4 regions of the Gottfriedia sp. ABJ_BB2_2 genome follow, and region 3 is predicted to be linked to each of the others. Evidence: riboswitches for the same ligand, from Rfam matches in the RefSeq annotation. Region 3 holds a riboswitch; each other region holds the start of a gene.
What was found. Region 3 has a riboswitch for S-adenosylmethionine ahead of ACX6U0_RS15450 (methionine ABC transporter ATP-binding protein). Riboswitches for the same ligand answer to the same signal wherever they lie in the genome.

Region 1 (4,740 bases), on a different contig from region 3:
TTTAGGTAAAAAGCAAGAAGAAATTGAAGCAGAAATTATTGAGGTTCTTGGAAGTAATCTACGTGCGATTCTTTCTAAAATGACGGTGGAAGATATTAATAGTAACCGAGAAAAATTCAATCAGGATGTATCTGAAGTTGCACAAAAGCAGCTCGATTTAATGGGATTTAAAATTACATCATTAGGTCTTACAGACTTACGTGATGCCGATGAAGAGAATGGATACCTAGAAAACTTAGGTAGACCACGAATTGCTGAGGTACGTAAACTGGCAGAAATCGCTGAAGCAAATAGTGAGCGTGAAACTCGTATACATAAAGCACAAACTGATCAAGAGGCAAAAGAAGAAGAATACAAACGTCAAATTGCAATCGCAGAATCAAAAAAGGAAAAAGATATTAAGGATGCAGCCTTTATGGAAGAAACTGAACGTGCTCGTGCGAAATCAGAACAGTCATATGAACTTGAAAAAGCAAAATTAGCAAAAGAAGTAAAAGAAGAAGAATTATCACTAAAATTCCTAGAGCGTGAACGTGCTGTTAGGCTTGAAGAAGAGGAAAGTAAAGTACGTAAAACCAAAGCAGATGCTGAATACTATGAAACAACTCGTAAAGCAGAAGCTGAGGCTCGTAAAGCGGAAATTGACGGGGAAGCAAAAGCAAAGATTCGTAAGGCAGAAGGTTCTGCTGAGGCGGACGTTATTCGTGAAAGAGGTAAAGCCGAAGCGGAAGCACGTAAATTATTAGCTGAAGCGATGGAAAAACATGGTGAGGTCATTATCACAGAAAAATTAATCGAAATGCTGCCTGTCTTTGCGGAAAAAATTGCTCAACCACTTAACAATATTGAATCGGTTAAAATTATTGATTCAGGTAACGGACAGGGGATTCCATCTTTTGGAAAAAGTATTACAAAAACAATGGTTGAAATGCAAGAGCCATTAAAAGAAATGACAGGTATTGATGTTGCTGAATTGATCAAGTCATATGCATCAAGGACCAATGGATATGTAAATCAAAGCCCTGCTGTTTTACCTGAAAAAAGTTTAGAAAATAGCAAATCTGATGGTACGAATTCGATCGAATAGCTACAATTATAAGACTTTCGTTGAGTAGCCAATGGCTACTCTTTTTTTGAGGAACTCTTATTTGTGTTAAATTTGGTATGAAAAGATTCAAAATAAAAGAGAAATATAAGATAGGTTAAAAAATGGGGACAAAACATGGACGGAAAAGTGATGATAGAAAATTTCTCAACCCAATGGGCTTTAGAATATAAGAAAGAAGAAATGAAGATAAGAAGTGTTTTGGGGGAAACATTAATTCAAATGGAACATATTGGTAGTACTGCAATTGAAAACTTAGGTTCAAAACCCATTATAGATATAATGTGTGGAGTAAAAAATGTAAATGAAATAAGTGACTTTCTTAAATCGTTTGCTAATATCGGATATGAATTCGTTTGGCATGAGGATTTTCCGGAAAGACGTTTTTTTAGAAAAGGTGAATATAGAGCAGGTACACACCATCTTCATATCTATGAATTTGAGAGTGACTATTGGACAAATAATATATTATTTAGAGATTACTTGAGAAATCATTCAGATATACTAAACGAGTACTATCACTTAAAATTAAAATTAGCTGATAAATATCCATATGATAGAGTTTCATATACAAACGGAAAAAATGAATTTATTAGATCAATTATTAAAAAAGCTAGGGAAGAATTAAAAACATGAATCATATGTAACTAGTGATTATTCATGTAAAGATGCAATTTTTAACTATGAAGGAGAATAAGTATGAATGATAAAATAACAGAAATTGAATTTCAAGATATTATTCGTAGACGAAGTAATGGTGAAATCAACTTTCCGCAATTTCTAGAAGAATTAGCCAAAAGAGGCATAAATGAATATGAAATAGAAGTTACTTCTGGTCAAGCTACTTATAAAGGAGTTCATTCAGAATTTAAAACAGATTCCCAAGTAAATTTAGTTATTTCTAATCAATTTGATCGAAACAAAGTACTTGAGGCTATTGCAAATATCTCTCTTCCATTTTTAGAGTTTTTAAAAGAAATTGCTGATGCAGGAATTGTAAACTATCGTGTTTATATACCTGAGAGAAAGGTTACATATTTCGGTATAGGGGAAGAAGAAATTGATGAGAAACTTAATATATGAAATAACTATAAAGCATATAGCAAATCTGATCATAAAGAGGCTCGAAAACGCCAAGTTTGAGATTATTCTATTTTAATTAAAAAATAAGATTCAGACAAATGATTGTTCTTAGTGTAGCTATCATCTATCAATTATGAACGAGATTAGCATTAAAACTAATTTATTGACAATTTAATTAATTTAAACTATTATCACATTATTAATGAAAAAGTTGAATTTATATTTATCTTCTTATCCAGAGAGGTGGAGGGACTGGCCCTTTGAAGCCTCGGCAGCAGGTTCTTATGAATACTGTGCCAATTCCAACAAGCACACGCTTGAAAGATGAGAAGAGGGTTAAAAAAACTCTCTTCTTTGGAGGAGAGTTTTTTATTTTGAGTATAATTCCAACTTAGTAGATTGGCAAACTCGGTTATATTAAAATTAAGGGAGAGAGTCCAGATGAAATATGGTTTTTGGTTACCTATTTTTGGAGGCTGGTTACGCAATGTTGATGATGAAAATATGCCGCCAACCTATGAATATGCAAAAGAAGTTATTCAATCGGCTGAAAAATGGGGCTATTCAACTACTTTAATAGCAGAATTATATTTAAATGATATTAAGGGACCTGAGCATGATTCTCTTGAGGCTTGGTCTACAGCAGCAGCACTTGCTGCAGTTACGGAAAAAATTGAAATTATGACGGCAATTCGTCCTGGTTTTCATAATCCTGCTGTAGCAGCAAAAATGGCTGCTACTATAGATCAAATCAGTAACGGGCGATTCACGTTAAACGTTGTTTCTGCTTGGTGGGCAGAAGAAGCGCGTCAATACGGAGGTATTTTTACAGAACATGATGAGCGTTATGCTCGTACGGAAGAGTTTATTGATGTACTAAAAGGTTTATGGACAGAAGAAACTTTCAATTATTCTGGCCAATTTTACGACTTAAAGGACACGAAGCTTGCTCCGAAGCCGGTGCAAAGACCTAACCCAATTCTATATGCAGGTGGTGAAAGTGAAAAAGGCAAGCAAACTATTGCAGAAAAATGTGATGCTTACGTAATGCATGGTGGAACTGTTGAAGAGATTGAACGAAAAATAGCAGATATGAAAGCACGTCGTGAACAAACGGGCAATAAACCATTTAGTTCTTTTGGAATGGCAGCGTATGTTATTTGCCGAGATACTGAGGAAGAGGCACAGGCTGAGCTTGAAAAAATCACAAAAGTAAAGGATTCAAGCGGATATGCTGGTTTTAAAGACTTCACTACAAAATCACAATTAGAGCAACAAATTCAATTACAGGATTATTCGGTGTCTAACCGAGGCTTGCGTCCAAATTTAGTAGGAACACCAGAACAAATTGCAGATCGAATTTTACAATACGAAGAAACTGGATTAGACTTATTATTATTACAATTTTCTCCTCAACTCGAGGAAATGGAACGATTTTCAAAACAAGTTATGCCATTAGTTGAACAAAAACGTAGTTTCATAAAGAGCTAGAAAGGGGTCGTACAAATGAGCAAGGTATATGTAATTCATGAAAATAGTGAGTGGACAGTCCATTTAACAAAAAGATTGGAGGAACTGGGTGTTCCTTATGAAGAATGGCATTTAGACGGAGGAACTTTAGATTTATCGACAGAACCACCAGAAGGTATCTTTTATAGCAGAATGAGTGCTTCATCTCACACTCGTGATCATCGTTTTGCAGCCGAATTTACTGCTCAAGTCTTAGCCTGGCTTGAAGCACACGGACGTACGGTGTTAAATGGAACGAATGCACTAAAATTAGAAGTAAGTAAGGTTTTACAATACTTAGAATTAAACAAGTATGGTGTTAAGACCCCAAAAACAATTGCAGCGGTTGGAAAAGAAAATATTTTGAAGGCAGCTGAAAGTTTTTCAGGACAGTCATTTATTACGAAGCATAATCGTGCAGGTAAAGGGTTAGGTGTTCAATTATTTCACAGTATTGAAGCATTAAAAACTTACGTAGAAGGACCTTCTTTCGAAGAGCCAGTCGATGGTATTACCCTTATTCAAGAATACATATTGTCTCCCGAAAGCTATATAACTCGCTGTGAGTTTGTCGGAGGTAACTTTGTTTATGCTGTGAAGGTTGATACTTCGGAAGGTTTTGAACTGTGTCCAGCAGACGTTTGCCAAATCGGCGATTTATACTGTCCTGTTGGCGAAGAAGTAGAAGAGAAGCCGAAGTTCGAAATCATTAATGGCTTTGAGGATGAAATTTTAAATAAATATAAAGAAGTTCTAGCTAATAATCAAATTCAAGTTGCTGGTATCGAATTCATCAGAAATGCTGAAGGTACGATATTTACTTACGATATCAATACAAACACGAACTATAATTCTGATGCTGAAGCAAAAGCTGGAAAATATGGAATGCTTGAATTAGCTTCATTTTTAAAGACAACTTTAGAAGAAAACTATACTACAACAAAGGCTTAATTTTGAAGTAGTTACGAAAACATAATATAATCTATTTAATAAAGGAATTTCACTTAGAAATTCCTTTTTTGATACACATTTATTGCAACTGT
Region 2 (4,740 bases), on a different contig from region 3:
GATGGTTAATTATTTGAGAAGCTTCTAGATTTCCATTATCAAAAGTACTATGTGCGTCTTTAACTAATGTATTGTTGTAGCCTTTACTAAAGGCACTTCTTACAGTTGTATCAATGCAAAACTCAGTTTGCATTCCGATGATGACTAAGTTTTCGATTTGTAGTTTATTCAGCTCTTCCTGTAGACTCGTCTCGTAAAAAGAATCACAAGTTCTTTTTTGGACAACGATATCAGTTGAACGTGGTTCAATTCTCGGATGGATTTCCCAAGTAGATAAACCTTCTTTATATTCAGAGTCGTCCTCGGTATGCTGAATATAAACAATCGGCATTTTTGCTTCTCTTGCTTTTTCAACCAAACTAGTAATGTTATCTAGTACTTTTTCTTCATTATGTAACTTAAAATCAGGGTAAGTAAACATTGCATTTTGAACATCCACGACTAATAATGCTGTTCGATCATTCATTTTACAATAATAAGGAGTACATTCCCCTTATTACATTCACCTCCGTCCTTCATTTTTATCACGTTAGTGCTGAAAATAATACACAATCATATCATCTTACATAATCATACTTTTTGAAAGAAAAATTTAAAAAAGATAAATGACAATAAGCATTTATTCGATAAAATAATCCCAAAATAAAAAAGAGACTGTAACAGCTAATGCTGTATACAGTCTCTTTTAAACATTAAAGACCAGCTTCAGTTTTTAAAGCTTCTGCTTTATCAGTACGTTCCCAAGGAAGGTCGATATCTGTACGGCCGAAGTGACCATAAGCAGCAGTTTGTTTGTAAATTGGACGACGAAGGTCAAGCATTTTGATAATTCCTGCTGGACGTAAGTCAAAGTTATTGCGAATAACTTCTACAAGTTTTTCTTCTGAAACTTTACCTGTACCAAAAGTATCAATTGCAATAGATACTGGTTTCGCAACACCAATTGCGTATGCTAATTGAACTTCAGCTTTATCAGCTAATCCAGCAGCTACGATGTTTTTCGCAACGTAACGTGCAGCATAAGCAGCAGAACGGTCAACCTTCGTTGCATCTTTACCAGAGAATGCTCCACCACCGTGACGAGCATATCCACCGTAAGTATCAACGATGATTTTACGACCTGTTAATCCTGCATCCCCTTGAGGTCCACCGATTACGAAACGGCCTGTTGGGTTGATAAAGAATTTTGTATTTTCATCGATTAACTCAGCTGGTACAACTGGTTTAATAACAAGTTCTTTAATATCATTTTCGATTTGTTCTTGAGTTGCTTCTGGACCATGTTGTGTTGATACAACAATTGCATCAATACGAACTGGTTTGTTGTTTTCATCATACTCAACTGTTACTTGAGTTTTTCCATCTGGACGTAAGTATGAAACTGTTTCGTTCTTTCTTACTTCAGTTAGACGACGTGCGATTTTATGAGATAAAGAAATTGGAAGTGGCATTAATTCAGGTGTTTCGTTTACAGCAAAACCGAACATTAAACCTTGGTCTCCAGCTCCGATTGCTTCGATTTCTTCATCTGACATGCTTCCTTCACGTGCTTCTAATGCTTGGTCTACACCTAAAGCAATATCAGCTGATTGCTCATCGATAGAAGTTAATACTGCACATGTATCTGCATCAAATCCGTATTTAGCTCGGTCATAACCGATTTCACGGATTGTTTCGCGAACAATTTTTGGGATATCTACATAAGTAGAAGTTGTGATTTCACCTGCAACAAGTACTAAACCTGTTGTAACTGAAGTTTCCGCTGCTACACGAGCATTTGGATCATTAGCTAAAATTGCATCAAGAATTGAATCTGAAATTTGGTCACAGATTTTATCTGGATGTCCTTCTGTAACTGATTCTGAAGTAAATAAACGACGTTGTGACATTGAGTCCCCTCCTAAATTGAATTGACGGATCTCTTTTTTCTCAACATAAGATTAGAAAAATGTTTTCCTATATCTTATGTTTCCCATTTAAGATAAAGATAACTCAGTGTAAATTACGAAATTGCCATCTGTATTTAAGTTTTGAGCAAAAAAAAAGCCTTCCTCTTATCCATATTGCTTGAGGAAAGGTTTAGTTATTTGCCTTTCGCTCTTATCGTCCAAGACAATAAATTGCCTTGCATCAGGTTCAGCACCTTTCACTTAAAGTGAGGTTGCTGGGCTTCGTAGGGCCTGTATCCCTCCACCTACTCGGGATAAGAGAGTATCCGTATGAAAAGTATCATATTAAAAATTAACTTTCTTGTCAACAATTTTCATCATTCTTTAGACACATTTCAACATCTATAAAAAATCAGCACATGCTTTACATTCATTCCTATTAAATGGGAAATACCTAATAATATCTTTCATACAGGCTAATTTACTCCTTTAAGTATACTGTTTTACTCATTTTAAAATTTTTAATAATTTCGTTACACATTTTTCCAACTAATAGTATACACTATTAAAATAAATGTGTTATACTATTTAACGAGATACCTACATGGCAGACAAATTATATTTAAAGGATGGTATTAGTATATGAAGACAGTTGATGTAAATATTGAATTGAATGAATTACTTTCAAGTAATCACATGTATAACCAACTTAGCGTTTCTGAGCTAGTTGAAAAAGTTCTAACAAGACAAGAAGGTATTCTAACGTCAACGGGAGCAGTTAGTGTATCAACGGGAAAATATACTGGCCGTTCACCAAAAGATAAATTTATTGTTAATGAAGCATCTGTAGAAAACTTAATTGATTGGGGAAAAGTAAATCAGCCAATCTCTTCAGATGTATTTGAAAAATTATATAGTAAAGTACTTACTTACTTAAAAGATAGAAACGAATTATTCCAGTTTAAAGGATTTGCTGGTGCAGATACTGGATATCGTTTACCAATCCAAGTTATTAATGAATTTGCATGGCATAATTTATTTGCACACCAGTTATTTATCCGCCCTACTGAAGAAGAATTACTTACACATCAAACTGAATTTACGATTGTTTCTGCTCCAACATTTAAAGCTGATCCAGTTGTTGATGGTACAAACTCAGAAGCATTCGTTATTATTTCATTTGAAAAACGTATTATTCTAATCGGTGGTACTGAATATGCGGGAGAAATGAAAAAATCAATTTTCTCAATTATGAACTTCCTATTACCACAAAAAAATGTATTACCTATGCATTGCTCAGCTAATGTTGGTAATGAAGGTGATGTTGCATTATTCTTCGGGCTTTCTGGTACTGGTAAAACAACATTATCAGCAGACGCAGACCGTAAATTAATCGGTGATGATGAGCATGGTTGGTCAGACAATGGTGTTTTCAATATCGAAGGTGGATGCTATGCAAAATGTATTAATTTAACATTTGAAAAAGAGCCACAAATTTTCTCAGCGATTAAATTTGGTACAGTTCTAGAAAACGTAGTCGTAAATCCTGACGGACGTTTAGCAGATTATGACGATACATCATTAACAGAAAATACACGTGCAGCATACCCAATGCAAGCAATTCAAAATATTGTTGAGCCAAGTGTTGCTGGACACCCACATACAATTATCTTTTTAACTGCTGATGCTTTCGGAGTATTACCTCCAATCAGTAAATTAACGAAAGAACAAGCTATGTACCATTTCTTAAGTGGATTTACTAGTAAATTAGCTGGTACAGAACGTGGGGTTACATCACCACAAGTAACTTTCTCAACTTGTTTCGGTTCACCGTTTTTACCGCTTCCAGCTGTAGAATACGCGAAAATGCTTGGTGAAAAAATCGAAAAACATAATGTAAATGTATTCTTAGTAAACACTGGCTGGACTGGTGGAGAATATGGAGTAGGTAAACGTATGAATCTTTCTTATACAAGAGCAATGGTACACGCTGCACTTGAAGGAGATTTAAATTACGTTGAAACTACTCAGGATGAATTTTTCGGTCTTGCAATTCCTCAACACGTTCCAGGAGTGCCTGATCAAGTATTAGTTCCATCAACAACTTGGGAAGACAAGTCAGCATACGAAATCAAAGCGCTTGAATTAGTAAATAAATTCAAGGAAAACTTTAAAAAGTTCGAAGGCTTTGATGCTCAACTTGCTGAGCTTGGCGGTCCTATAAAATAATTTTAACATTGAAAGGTCTTCTAATCGAAGACCTTTTTTTGTGATGATTAAGTTTAATCTGTTATTGAAGCGTGTTGAATTCCGCTCCAGGTGCTCGCTTTCCATGGGGCGTGAGCTGAGCCTCCTCGGCGCACAGGAAGTGGTTCTTTCATGATCACAGTTTTAGTATGTCTTCCTTTTTACGCGCCTGTGGGGTCTCAGCATTCCCGCATTTCCCATAGGAGTCGAGCACCTTCCTCTCCATTCAACCTCTTAAAATAATATTCTTATTAAGGAATTAGTTAAATGAATAATAACATTTTATCTAAAGGCCAGTTTAAAGAAGTGTGTTGAATTCCGCTTCAGGTGCTCGCTTTCCATGGGGCGTGAGGTGAGCCTCCTCGGCGCACAGGAAGTGGCTCATTCATGATCACGGTTTTAGCATGTCTTCCTTTTTTGCTCGCCTGTGGGGTCTCAGCATTCCCGCATTTCCCATAGTAGTCGAGCACCTTCCTCTCCATTCAACCTCTTAAAATAATATTCTTAATAAAGGATTTGATAAAAGAATATTAACATTTTATCAAAAACCAAGTTAGATGAGGTGAGTTGAATTCAGCTCCAGGTGCTCGCTTTTCATGGGGCG
Region 3 (4,740 bases):
TAATGGCTGCTGCCACATCATCCAATGATCTAGCTGTTTGACCTGCAGCAACAGGTTTGATTTTTAGATTCTTAGGATTCTCTTTAATTTGTTCAATACTTCCTTTAGGGTCGAAATTATCTACTAAACTAATTAACTTTGAAGATTGTAGTAGTTTAAGTGCGCGACCAGCATTCGTTACATCATTTGGTATTGTAATCGTTGCACCATCTGGGATATCACTTAGCTTTTTAAATTTATGTGAATAAATCCCCATTGGCGCGATAACCGTAGAACCAATTGCAGCAATTTTTAAATTATGATCTGCTTTAAATTGGTTCATATATGTAATCGTTTGAAAAGAATTTAAATCAAGGCTACCGTCATTAAGTGCTGTGTTAGGCTGAACATAATCTGAAAAAGAAACGATTTTTAATTTTATACCATCATTTTTTACTTGGTTTTCTATTATTCTCCAAAGCTCAAAATCATCACCATTAATTCCAATTTTAATCGTTCTCGTCTTTCCATTACCTGCTGTCTCTTTAGAACTACATGCTGTTAATACCGAAACCGCTAATAATACTACTGCAAAAATACTTAAAAACTTTTTCATCCTCTTTTCCTCCTTACATATCTTGACCATGAATTTCCCAAACTTTGAATGATTTGAACAATAACTACTAGTAATACAACCGTAATGACAATGACTAAGGTTTCAAAGCGTTGATAACCATATGTAATCGCTAAATCCCCTAAACCTCCAGCTCCAACAGCACCTGCTGCTGCAGTTGATCCAATCAATCCTATCGTTGCTGTTGTAAATGAAAGAATCAACGATGGGATGGCCTCAGGCAAAATAAACTTCACGATAATTTGAAACTTTGTCGCTCCCATTGCATAGGCTGTTTCCAGTACTCCCTTATCCACTTCTAGCATGGAGTTTTCAATCAATCTCGCTAAATATGGACCTACAAAGATTGATAGGGGGACAATCGCTGCAGCTACGCCAATGGATGTTCCTGTTACTAATCTAGTAAACGGAATAATGGCAACTAGTAGAATAATAAACGGAACAGATCGCACAATATTAATAATGGTATTTAATATCGTAAATACGGGTTTGTTTTCCATTATATGTCCCGGTCTCGTTACAACCAGGATAATCCCTAAAGGCAACCCAATGATTGTGCCAAAAATAAATGACCCCAATACAGTTAAAAATGTTTCTTGGCATGCCTGCAGAAACTGCGGCCAGAAGAATTCCCAATTAAGCTCCATTTAACTCAACCTCCCTTACATCTATTCCTTTTTCTAAAATAAATTTAATTGCTTTTGCACTTTCCTCTTCTGTACCATCTAGTGCAACAAGCAAATTCCCATAAGGTCTTTCTTGTAGCTCTGTAATCGATCCATAAAGAATGTTCAAATGAATATCGAATTTTTTCAGAACCTCAGATAATAGTGGATCGGCTGCTTTTTCACCTAGGAATACTAATTGATAATATTTCCCCTTAGCGAGTGATTTCGATAAATTGGTCGGCACCTCACTTTGTAATACAGTGTTAACGAAGTTCTTTGTAATATTTTTTTGTGGATTCGTAAAAACATCGTAAACATTACCTTCTTCAACAATTTCTCCATTATCAATGACGGCTACTTTATCACATAAATCGCGAATTACACTCATTTCATGAGTAATAAGGAAAATGGTAAGATTATAGGATTTATTTACTTTCCTTAAAAGCTCCAATACATTCTTTGTTGTTTCAGGGTCTAATGCAGATGTTGCTTCATCGCAGAGTAGAAGATCTGGATCTGTCACAAGTGCCCTTGCGATTCCCACTCTTTGCTTTTGTCCTCCCGATAAATGCCCAGGATATACATCTTGTTTCCCTGTCAGTCCGACAAAATCAATTAATTCCATGACCTTTTCCTGAACATCACTTTTCTTCTTTCCTTCAAGGTAAAGCGGCATTGCTATATTATCGAACACCGTTTTAGATGAAAGTAGATTAAAGTGTTGAAATATGACGCCAATTTTTCTACGAGTCTTACGTAATTCCTCCTCATTTAATGCCATCAGGTTTATCCCATCAATCAGAACTGATCCTTCTGTTGGTTCTTCAAGTCTATTTAAACAGCGAATCAAAGTACTTTTTCCTGCTCCTGAAAAGCCAATGATTCCAAAAATCTCCCCTTTCTCAATTTTCATATTAATGTTATTTAGTGCTTTAATTGGTGGCCTTCCAGGATAAACCTTGAAGACATTTTTAATTTCAATCAAATTATTTCCTCCAATGCAAATATTATCAACAAAATAACATAGTATTCCTGTATGTAAACTAGGATTTATATCCGTAATTACCCCATTTTACTCTCACTCACAACATCAAAAAGCCCCCCTTCTTATCCAAAACACAGATAAGAAGAGGGGCTATTAATATATAAGCCGCTCTACTTCTTATCTTTCAAATCGCTTGAACGACTTGCAGGAATTAGCACGGTATTTGTTACGAAACAACAAACCCGTTGCTGAGGTATCATAGGGCCAGTCCCTCCACCTCTCTGGATAAGTAATAGAATTTATTAAATTTTAAAAAATTATTGTTTTAATATTATCTCGCTTTTTATAATACGTCAAGAAATATTTTTGATTTTTTTATGAGAAGTAGTTTTTGAATTCATATTCTTATTCAATCACGCCTCTATGAATAATGGTTGAAGGATTGCAAAGAAGTAACGCACGAAAAGCCTTACCTATATAAAATAGATAAGACTTTTTTGGTAAGCTAATCAAGTAAATACTCTATCCTTCTTCAATTAAAGTGCTGCTTGTAAGATTTTTAAAGCATCCTCTTGATCTAATTTTTTAAAGTATCCAAATGGTCCGTACTTTACTGTTTTAGCTGACATTTCGTGAAGCTGATCTTCTGTAATGCCATATTCACTCAGTTTGCTAGGTGCTCCGATAGAATTCCAGAATGAACGTAATGCTTTGATTCCTTCTAATGCCCATTCTTCTTTTGATTTTGTTCCTTGTTCAATGCCGAACACTCTTTCTGCAAATTGACCAAAACGATCAACATTTTCATTCATTACATACTCCATCCAATGTGGGAATATTATTGCTAACCCACCACCGTGTGGAATATCTGTTACAGCAGAAACAGCGTGCTCGATATTATGAGTAGCCCAGTCTCCTTGTACGCCCATACTTAGAATACCATTTAAAGCCATCGTTCCACTGTAAAGGAGCGTTTCGCGTGCTTCATAATTATCTAAATTCTCGACTGCAATTGGAGCTGTTTCAATGACAGTTTTTAATATCCCTTCACAGAAACGATCTTGAATTTTTGTGTTTGTTCCATGGTGGAAATATGACTCAAGCACATGAGACATAATATCAACTGACCCGTAAACTGTTTGATTACGTGGAACTGTAAATGTATTTTGTGGATCTAAGATTGAAAATGTTGGATAGCTAAATTTACTTCCCCATCCTAATTTTTCATTTGTTTCCCAGTTTGTAATTACTGATCCTGCATTCATTTCAGAACCAGTTGCCGCTAATGTTAAAACTGTTCCGAATTTTAAAGCGTCTGTCGGAACTGCTTTACGAGTAATAACATCCCAAATCTCACCATCAAATTTTGCACCTACAGCAATTGCTTTCGTACAGTCAATAACTGATCCACCACCAACTGCTAAGATGAAATCGATATGCTCATCTTTACAAATTTGAATCCCTTTATGTACCGTAGATAGCCTTGGATTTGGCTCAACTCCACTTAATTCGTGAATTGTTTTATCCGCTTCTTTTAAAATACCTACTATTTGGTCATATAGACCATTTCTTTTAACGCTACCGCCACCATATACTAGTAAAACATTTTTTCCAAAGCTTTGAGCTTTGTCCTTTAGTTTTTGTACACTGTCTTTACCAAAAATTAATTCTGTTGGGTTTGCAAATGTAAAAAAGTTCATACGTTTCCCTCCTATTCTTTTCATCTTAATTTTAACTGAATTAATAGAAAGGATGCATCTGAAACGACTTTAGTTTCGAATATTTCTTTCAATAACTGGAAAAACTAAATAATCGTATGGTTTTCCCATGATTTGTTGAACCTTTTCATATTCAAAACCTACTTTTTCATACAAACGACGCGCAGCTGGTTTATCTTGATCAACATTTAAGGAAACTCTTTCTACACCAATTGTTTTCGCATGCGCCAATAAACCTTTTAACAGCTCTGTACCAATTCCTAATCCTTGATATGCAGGATTTACAGACACTGTATCAATGTAATAATCGCCTTCTTCTGCTTCTTTATCTACTTTGGCATCCATTTTTGTATTTCGGCTGATGATTTCTAGCATTTCTTGGTCAAGCTTTGCTAATTCCGAAACATGGTAAGCAATAATGACACCAACTACTTGTTCTTCATGTACTTTCACAAGACAATTATGATAACTTAAGCGATTGTTCTCAGATTGTACATAATATGTTAATAATGTTTCTGCTTCTTCATAGGTTTTTGTTCCTGTTAGCATAAAAGCAATCTCTTCAATAGCTTGTACGATTAATGGAACTATTTGCTTTGTATCTTTTTTTTGTGCTAAACGAATCATGATTTCACCTTTTATTCTTTATTATTACTTTAATATAACATATTTTCTTGTAACCTTTGTAATGTTCATCACGAACATTGTAAAATTCGTATGATTTCCCTCTTTTTTTTAATGCTTATTTAATGTATA
Region 4 (4,740 bases), on a different contig from region 3:
TTCTTCTAATCTACTAGTGTCAGTTAACAGACCAACTCTTACATATCCCTCACCAAAATCACCGAAACCATTACCTGGTGCAACAGCAATATGAGCCTTTTCAAGTAATAAATCTGCAAATTCAGTTGAAGTAAATCCATTTGGTACTTTAAGCCAAGCAAAAAATGAACCAGCTGGGGCAGTTACATTCCATCCGATTTCTCGGCAGCCATTGATTAAAACATTTCTTCTTTCTTCGTAAAGGGATAATAATTCTTTAACACTTTCCTGTGATTCAGTTAATGCAGCAGCAGCTGCTTCTTGAATTGCTGGAAATAAACTAACGTAAAGATGGTCTTGTAATAAATTAATCGCTGAAACCACTTCCTTATTTCCAACGGCAAAACCGACTCGCCAACCTGCCATATTATAGGTTTTAGAAAGAGTATAAATCTCGATGCCACATTCTTTTGATCCTGGTGTTTGTAGGAAACTGATTGGTTTTTTACCATCGAAACCAAAAGCGCCATATGCGAAATCATGACAAACTGTTATTTGATTATTTTTTGCTAATTGAACCGTTTCTTCAAAAAAATCTGAAGTAGCAACTGCACCAGTAGGGTTATTAGGGTAATTAATAAATAATATTTTACTAGCGTCTAAAACTTCTTGAGGAATCAGGTTATAGTCTGGTAAAAAATGATTTTCCTCAATCAACGGTAAAGTATAAGCTACTGTTTTTGAAAGTGCAATACCTGATAAATAGTCTGGATATCCAGGGTCAGGAACTAAAATTGTATCGCCTTCATCACATAAACAAAGTGGCAACTCAACTAATCCTGCTTTTCCACCAAATAAAATGGCTACTTCTTCCTCAGGGTCAAGATCAACATCATACTCACGTTTATAAAAATCAACAATTGCTTGTTTTAAACTGCTAATTCCTCGAAATGGGGAGTATTTATGAGTATTAGGATTTTCTACTGAATTTTGTAGAGCTTTTATAATATGATTTGGTGTTGGTTGGTCTGGGTTACCTTGACCTAGATTAATAACATCATGTCCGTTTTTAATAGACTCATTTACTTTCATAACGAGTGAAGCAAAGAATTGCTTTGGTAGATTTTCTAATAATTTACTAGGTTTCAAGTTCATCACTCCAAAAAAATAGTTCAATGATTTGTATCAATACAAGTTGAAAGTTTCAAATAATGAATATTGCAATAACTTTCACCATCATATATGCTCATTTTAAAAATGTCTATAAAATTTAGAATAGGGTGAATATAAATTGATTAAGATTGCATGTATACAAACAGACATAGTTTTAGGGGATTCTACTACAAATTCCATGAAGATGAAGGGTAAAATTTTAGAGGCTATACATCAACATGCAACTGTAATCGTGTTGCCAGAACTGTGGACGACGGGATACTGTTTAGAAGAAATTACAAAGCATACAGGACAACAGGAATCTATCATTTCTGAACTTCAAACGATTGCTCGAAAGTATCAAGTGACATTCATAGGTGGCTCATTTCCAATTGAGCGTGATCATGGTGTAACAAATACATTAATCGTGATAAACAATCAAGGTGATGTAGTGAAAGAATACGACAAAGTCCATTTGTTTCAGTTGATGAACGAGCACCACTATTTACAGTCTGGTACCGAAAATGGATTGTTCAGCATTGATGGCTTAGATGTTGCTGGTTTTGTTTGTTATGATTTGCGATTTCCAGAATGGATTCAAACACATGCTGTAAATGGCGCAAAGGTTTTGTTTTTTGTAGCTGAGTGGCCTATTCAAAGAATGGAGCATTGGGAAACTTTACTGAAAGCACGTGCAATCGAAAACCAATGCTATGTAGTTGCATGTAATCGAGTAGGCAAAGATTTAGCGAATACTTTTGGTGGAGGCTCGATGGTGATCGATCCTTGGGGAGAAATTTTAGTGAAAGGTTCAACAAAAGAAGAAATTATTTATGGAGAAATCGACCGAGAAAAGGTAGAGGAAATCCGCAATACGATCCCAATTTTTGAAGACAGAAAAGATGGAATTTATAAAAGTTTCAAAAAAAACGTTTGACAAACTAAAAAATAATCATCTACAATACGGTTATAAAATTTAATATGCGAACTCTTATTTCGAGTAGGCGGAGGGATTTGGCCCGATGATGCCCAGCAACCGACCATAATACCATTGTGAAATGGGGCGTAACTTTACGCCTGAGCTTAAATGCTCAGTAAGGCACGGTGCTAATTCCAACAGAAAAGAAATTTTCTGGTAGATAAGAGACGAAAGCCAATTTACGATTGCCCCTTTTCGTCTCGAGAAGGGGCTTTTTATTTTGACTATTTTAAGGGGGATGAATTGTAATGACAGTCATTCAGAAAAAAGAATATAGACCTTTAACAGAGGCTACATCAATTACGTATTTACAAAAGTTGGGATATTTTACGAATCAAGTTTGTGAAAGTGTTGAAATTGGGGACGGAAATTTAAATTTAGTTTTTAAAGTAAGACCTGTTGGACAAGAGCAAGGGTTAATTATTAAGCAAGCATTACCATATGCAAAAGTAGTAGGAGAAAGCTGGCCACTTACATTAAAAAGAGCAACAATCGAGAGTAATGCAACAAAAATATATAATGATTTAATTCCAAATCTAGTTCCGAAAATATTTGCCCATGATGAAGAACAAGCAGTAACAGTTATGGAGGATCTTTCTCATTTACAGATTTTACGTAAAGGATTGATTGAAAAGAAAAGCTTTCCTTTTTTTGCAGAGCACATCGGAAAGTTTTTAGCAAATTCTTTATTTTTCACTTCTGATTTCGGAACGACGCCTGCTAAAAAGAAGGAGCTAGAGTTTACTTTTCATAATCCAGAGCTATGTGATATAACGGAAGATTTAGTATTTACAGATCCATTTTTTAATAGCGAAACAAATAGTTTTGAAGAGGAATTACTAGATGAAGTTCAAGCTTTATGGAACGATGATGAGTTACAACTTGAAGCAGCTAAACTAAAACTTGATTTCTTATCAAAAAAGGAAGCACTATTACACGGAGATTTACATACAGGAAGTATATTTGCATCAGCAACTGAAACAAAAGTGATCGATCCAGAGTTTGCATTCGTTGGACCGATTGGATTTGATTTAGGGCAAATTCAAGCAAATTTATTGTTCCAAATATTTAGTAGAACTGAACAAAAAGAAGAGATATTTGAACAGCTAGTTTCGATTGAAAAAGTATTCAATGAAACATTTATCAGGCTATGGGAAGAGCATAGTGTGAGACCATTTAACCAAGCTGACCTAATAAAAGAAAAACTTGAAGGCTACTGGATTGATGCTATTGGCGTCATTGGGTGTGAATGTATTAGAAGGACAATTGGTCTTGCACACGTAGAAGATATTGAATCGCTTGAACTAGAACATAAAATTGCAGTTAAAAAAGAAATCCTCGCATTTGGGGCAAATTGTATAAAGAATAGATTTACTATTGGAAATATTAAAAATTTAATTTCAGATTGGAGTAACAAATAATGGCTACATTACAGCAAATACCTGAATCATTACAATGGAACGGTGAAACTTTAAATATTCTTGACCAAACAAAATTACCACTAGAAGTTGTTTATTTAGAAGCGACTTCTTTACAAGATGTGAGAGAAGCAATTGTAAAACTACAAGTGAGAGGCGCACCTGCGATCGGATTGGCAGCTGCTTACGGTCTATATTTAGGTGTACGTGAAATTGAAACGGATTTGATAGAAGAATTTCATGTGCAGTCAAGAAATCTTGCTGATGAATTAATTAGTGCAAGACCAACTGCAGTAAATTTAGCTTGGGCTGTTGAAAAACTACTACAAATTAGCTCAAATGCAAAGTCAGTAGCAGAAGCAAAATTTATCATAATGGAAGAAGCGATAAAATTACATTTAGCGGACGAAGCAACGTGTAAAGAAATTGGAGAAAATGCTTTAACACTTTTACATGACGGTGCTGCTGTATTGACGCATTGCAACGCAGGCAGTATTGCGACAAGTCGATATGGTACAGCGCTTGCTCCGCTACATTTGGCAAAAGAAAAGGGTTGGGAAATATCAGCATTTGCTACTGAAACTAGACCCGTTTTTCAAGGGGCAAGATTAACATCATGGGAATTAAAGCAAAGTGGCATTCCAGTTACACTTCTAACAGATAATATGGTCGGTTATTTATTACTAAATAAAAAAGTTGATGCAATTATAGTAGGTGCTGACAGAATTACGGCAAATGGTGACACGGCAAATAAAATTGGAACATTACAATTAGCAATTTTAGCAAATTATTATCAAATCCCATTTTATGTAGCAGCTCCACTCTCAACAATTGATGTTTCTATTGACACAGGAAAAGAAATTGTGATTGAACAGCGCGATCGTAGTGAAGTAACGAATATTGGAAATTTACAAATCGCTCCAGATGGAATTGATGTCTTAAATCCAGCATTTGATGTTACACCTAATGAATTAATTACTGCGATCATTACAGAAAAAGGAATCGTTACAAGTAATTATCGTGAGACATTTTTACGATGGGGGAATGAAGAATGAAAAAAATAATCGCTACTTTATCAATTGCTTCGATTTTATTAACAGCTTGTGGGAATGAGCAAAATGCTGTTTCGAATCAAAAATCTCAAGTGACAAGCACATCTGAGAAAAAAACAAATACAACAAACACTGCTACAGATATTCCAGCGGCTGTTAA

Region 1: another riboswitch for S-adenosylmethionine. It lies ahead of ACX6U0_RS01455 (LLM class flavin-dependent oxidoreductase); the one in region 3 lies ahead of ACX6U0_RS15450 (methionine ABC transporter ATP-binding protein).
Region 2: another riboswitch for S-adenosylmethionine. It lies ahead of metK (methionine adenosyltransferase); the one in region 3 lies ahead of ACX6U0_RS15450 (methionine ABC transporter ATP-binding protein).
Region 4: another riboswitch for S-adenosylmethionine. It lies ahead of mtnK (S-methyl-5-thioribose kinase); the one in region 3 lies ahead of ACX6U0_RS15450 (methionine ABC transporter ATP-binding protein).

The regions. Positions count from the first base shown of each region.
Region 1 covers NZ_JBVFKR010000001.1:262,468-267,207, reverse strand. Annotated here, with positions in the region: gene ACX6U0_RS01470 (flotillin family protein) at 1-1,087, shown strand, start outside; gene ACX6U0_RS01465 (GrpB family protein) at 1,223-1,741, shown strand; gene ACX6U0_RS01460 (DUF1398 family protein) at 1,805-2,188, shown strand; SAM riboswitch class I at 2,417-2,519, shown strand; gene ACX6U0_RS01455 (LLM class flavin-dependent oxidoreductase) at 2,630-3,679, shown strand; gene ACX6U0_RS01450 (ATP-grasp domain-containing protein) at 3,695-4,648, shown strand.
Region 2 covers NZ_JBVFKR010000006.1:30,020-34,759, reverse strand. Annotated here, with positions in the region: gene ACX6U0_RS14265 (cysteine hydrolase family protein) at 1-466, opposite strand, end outside; gene metK (methionine adenosyltransferase) at 693-1,889, opposite strand; SAM riboswitch class I at 2,098-2,210, opposite strand; gene pckA (phosphoenolpyruvate carboxykinase (ATP)) at 2,532-4,118, shown strand.
Region 3 covers NZ_JBVFKR010000007.1:63,283-68,022, reverse strand. Annotated here, with positions in the region: gene ACX6U0_RS15460 (MetQ/NlpA family ABC transporter substrate-binding protein) at 1-595, opposite strand, end outside; gene ACX6U0_RS15455 (methionine ABC transporter permease) at 592-1,260, opposite strand; gene ACX6U0_RS15450 (methionine ABC transporter ATP-binding protein) at 1,250-2,266, opposite strand; SAM riboswitch class I at 2,441-2,558, opposite strand; gene ACX6U0_RS15445 (iron-containing alcohol dehydrogenase) at 2,803-3,966, opposite strand; gene ACX6U0_RS15440 (GNAT family N-acetyltransferase) at 4,036-4,611, opposite strand.
Region 4 covers NZ_JBVFKR010000001.1:619,783-624,522, reverse strand. Annotated here, with positions in the region: gene ACX6U0_RS03310 (aminotransferase class I/II-fold pyridoxal phosphate-dependent enzyme) at 1-1,137, opposite strand, end outside; gene ACX6U0_RS03305 (carbon-nitrogen family hydrolase) at 1,274-2,068, shown strand; SAM riboswitch class I at 2,120-2,277, shown strand; gene mtnK (S-methyl-5-thioribose kinase) at 2,359-3,531, shown strand; gene mtnA (S-methyl-5-thioribose-1-phosphate isomerase) at 3,531-4,583, shown strand; gene ACX6U0_RS03290 (sugar ABC transporter substrate-binding protein) at 4,580-4,740, shown strand, end outside.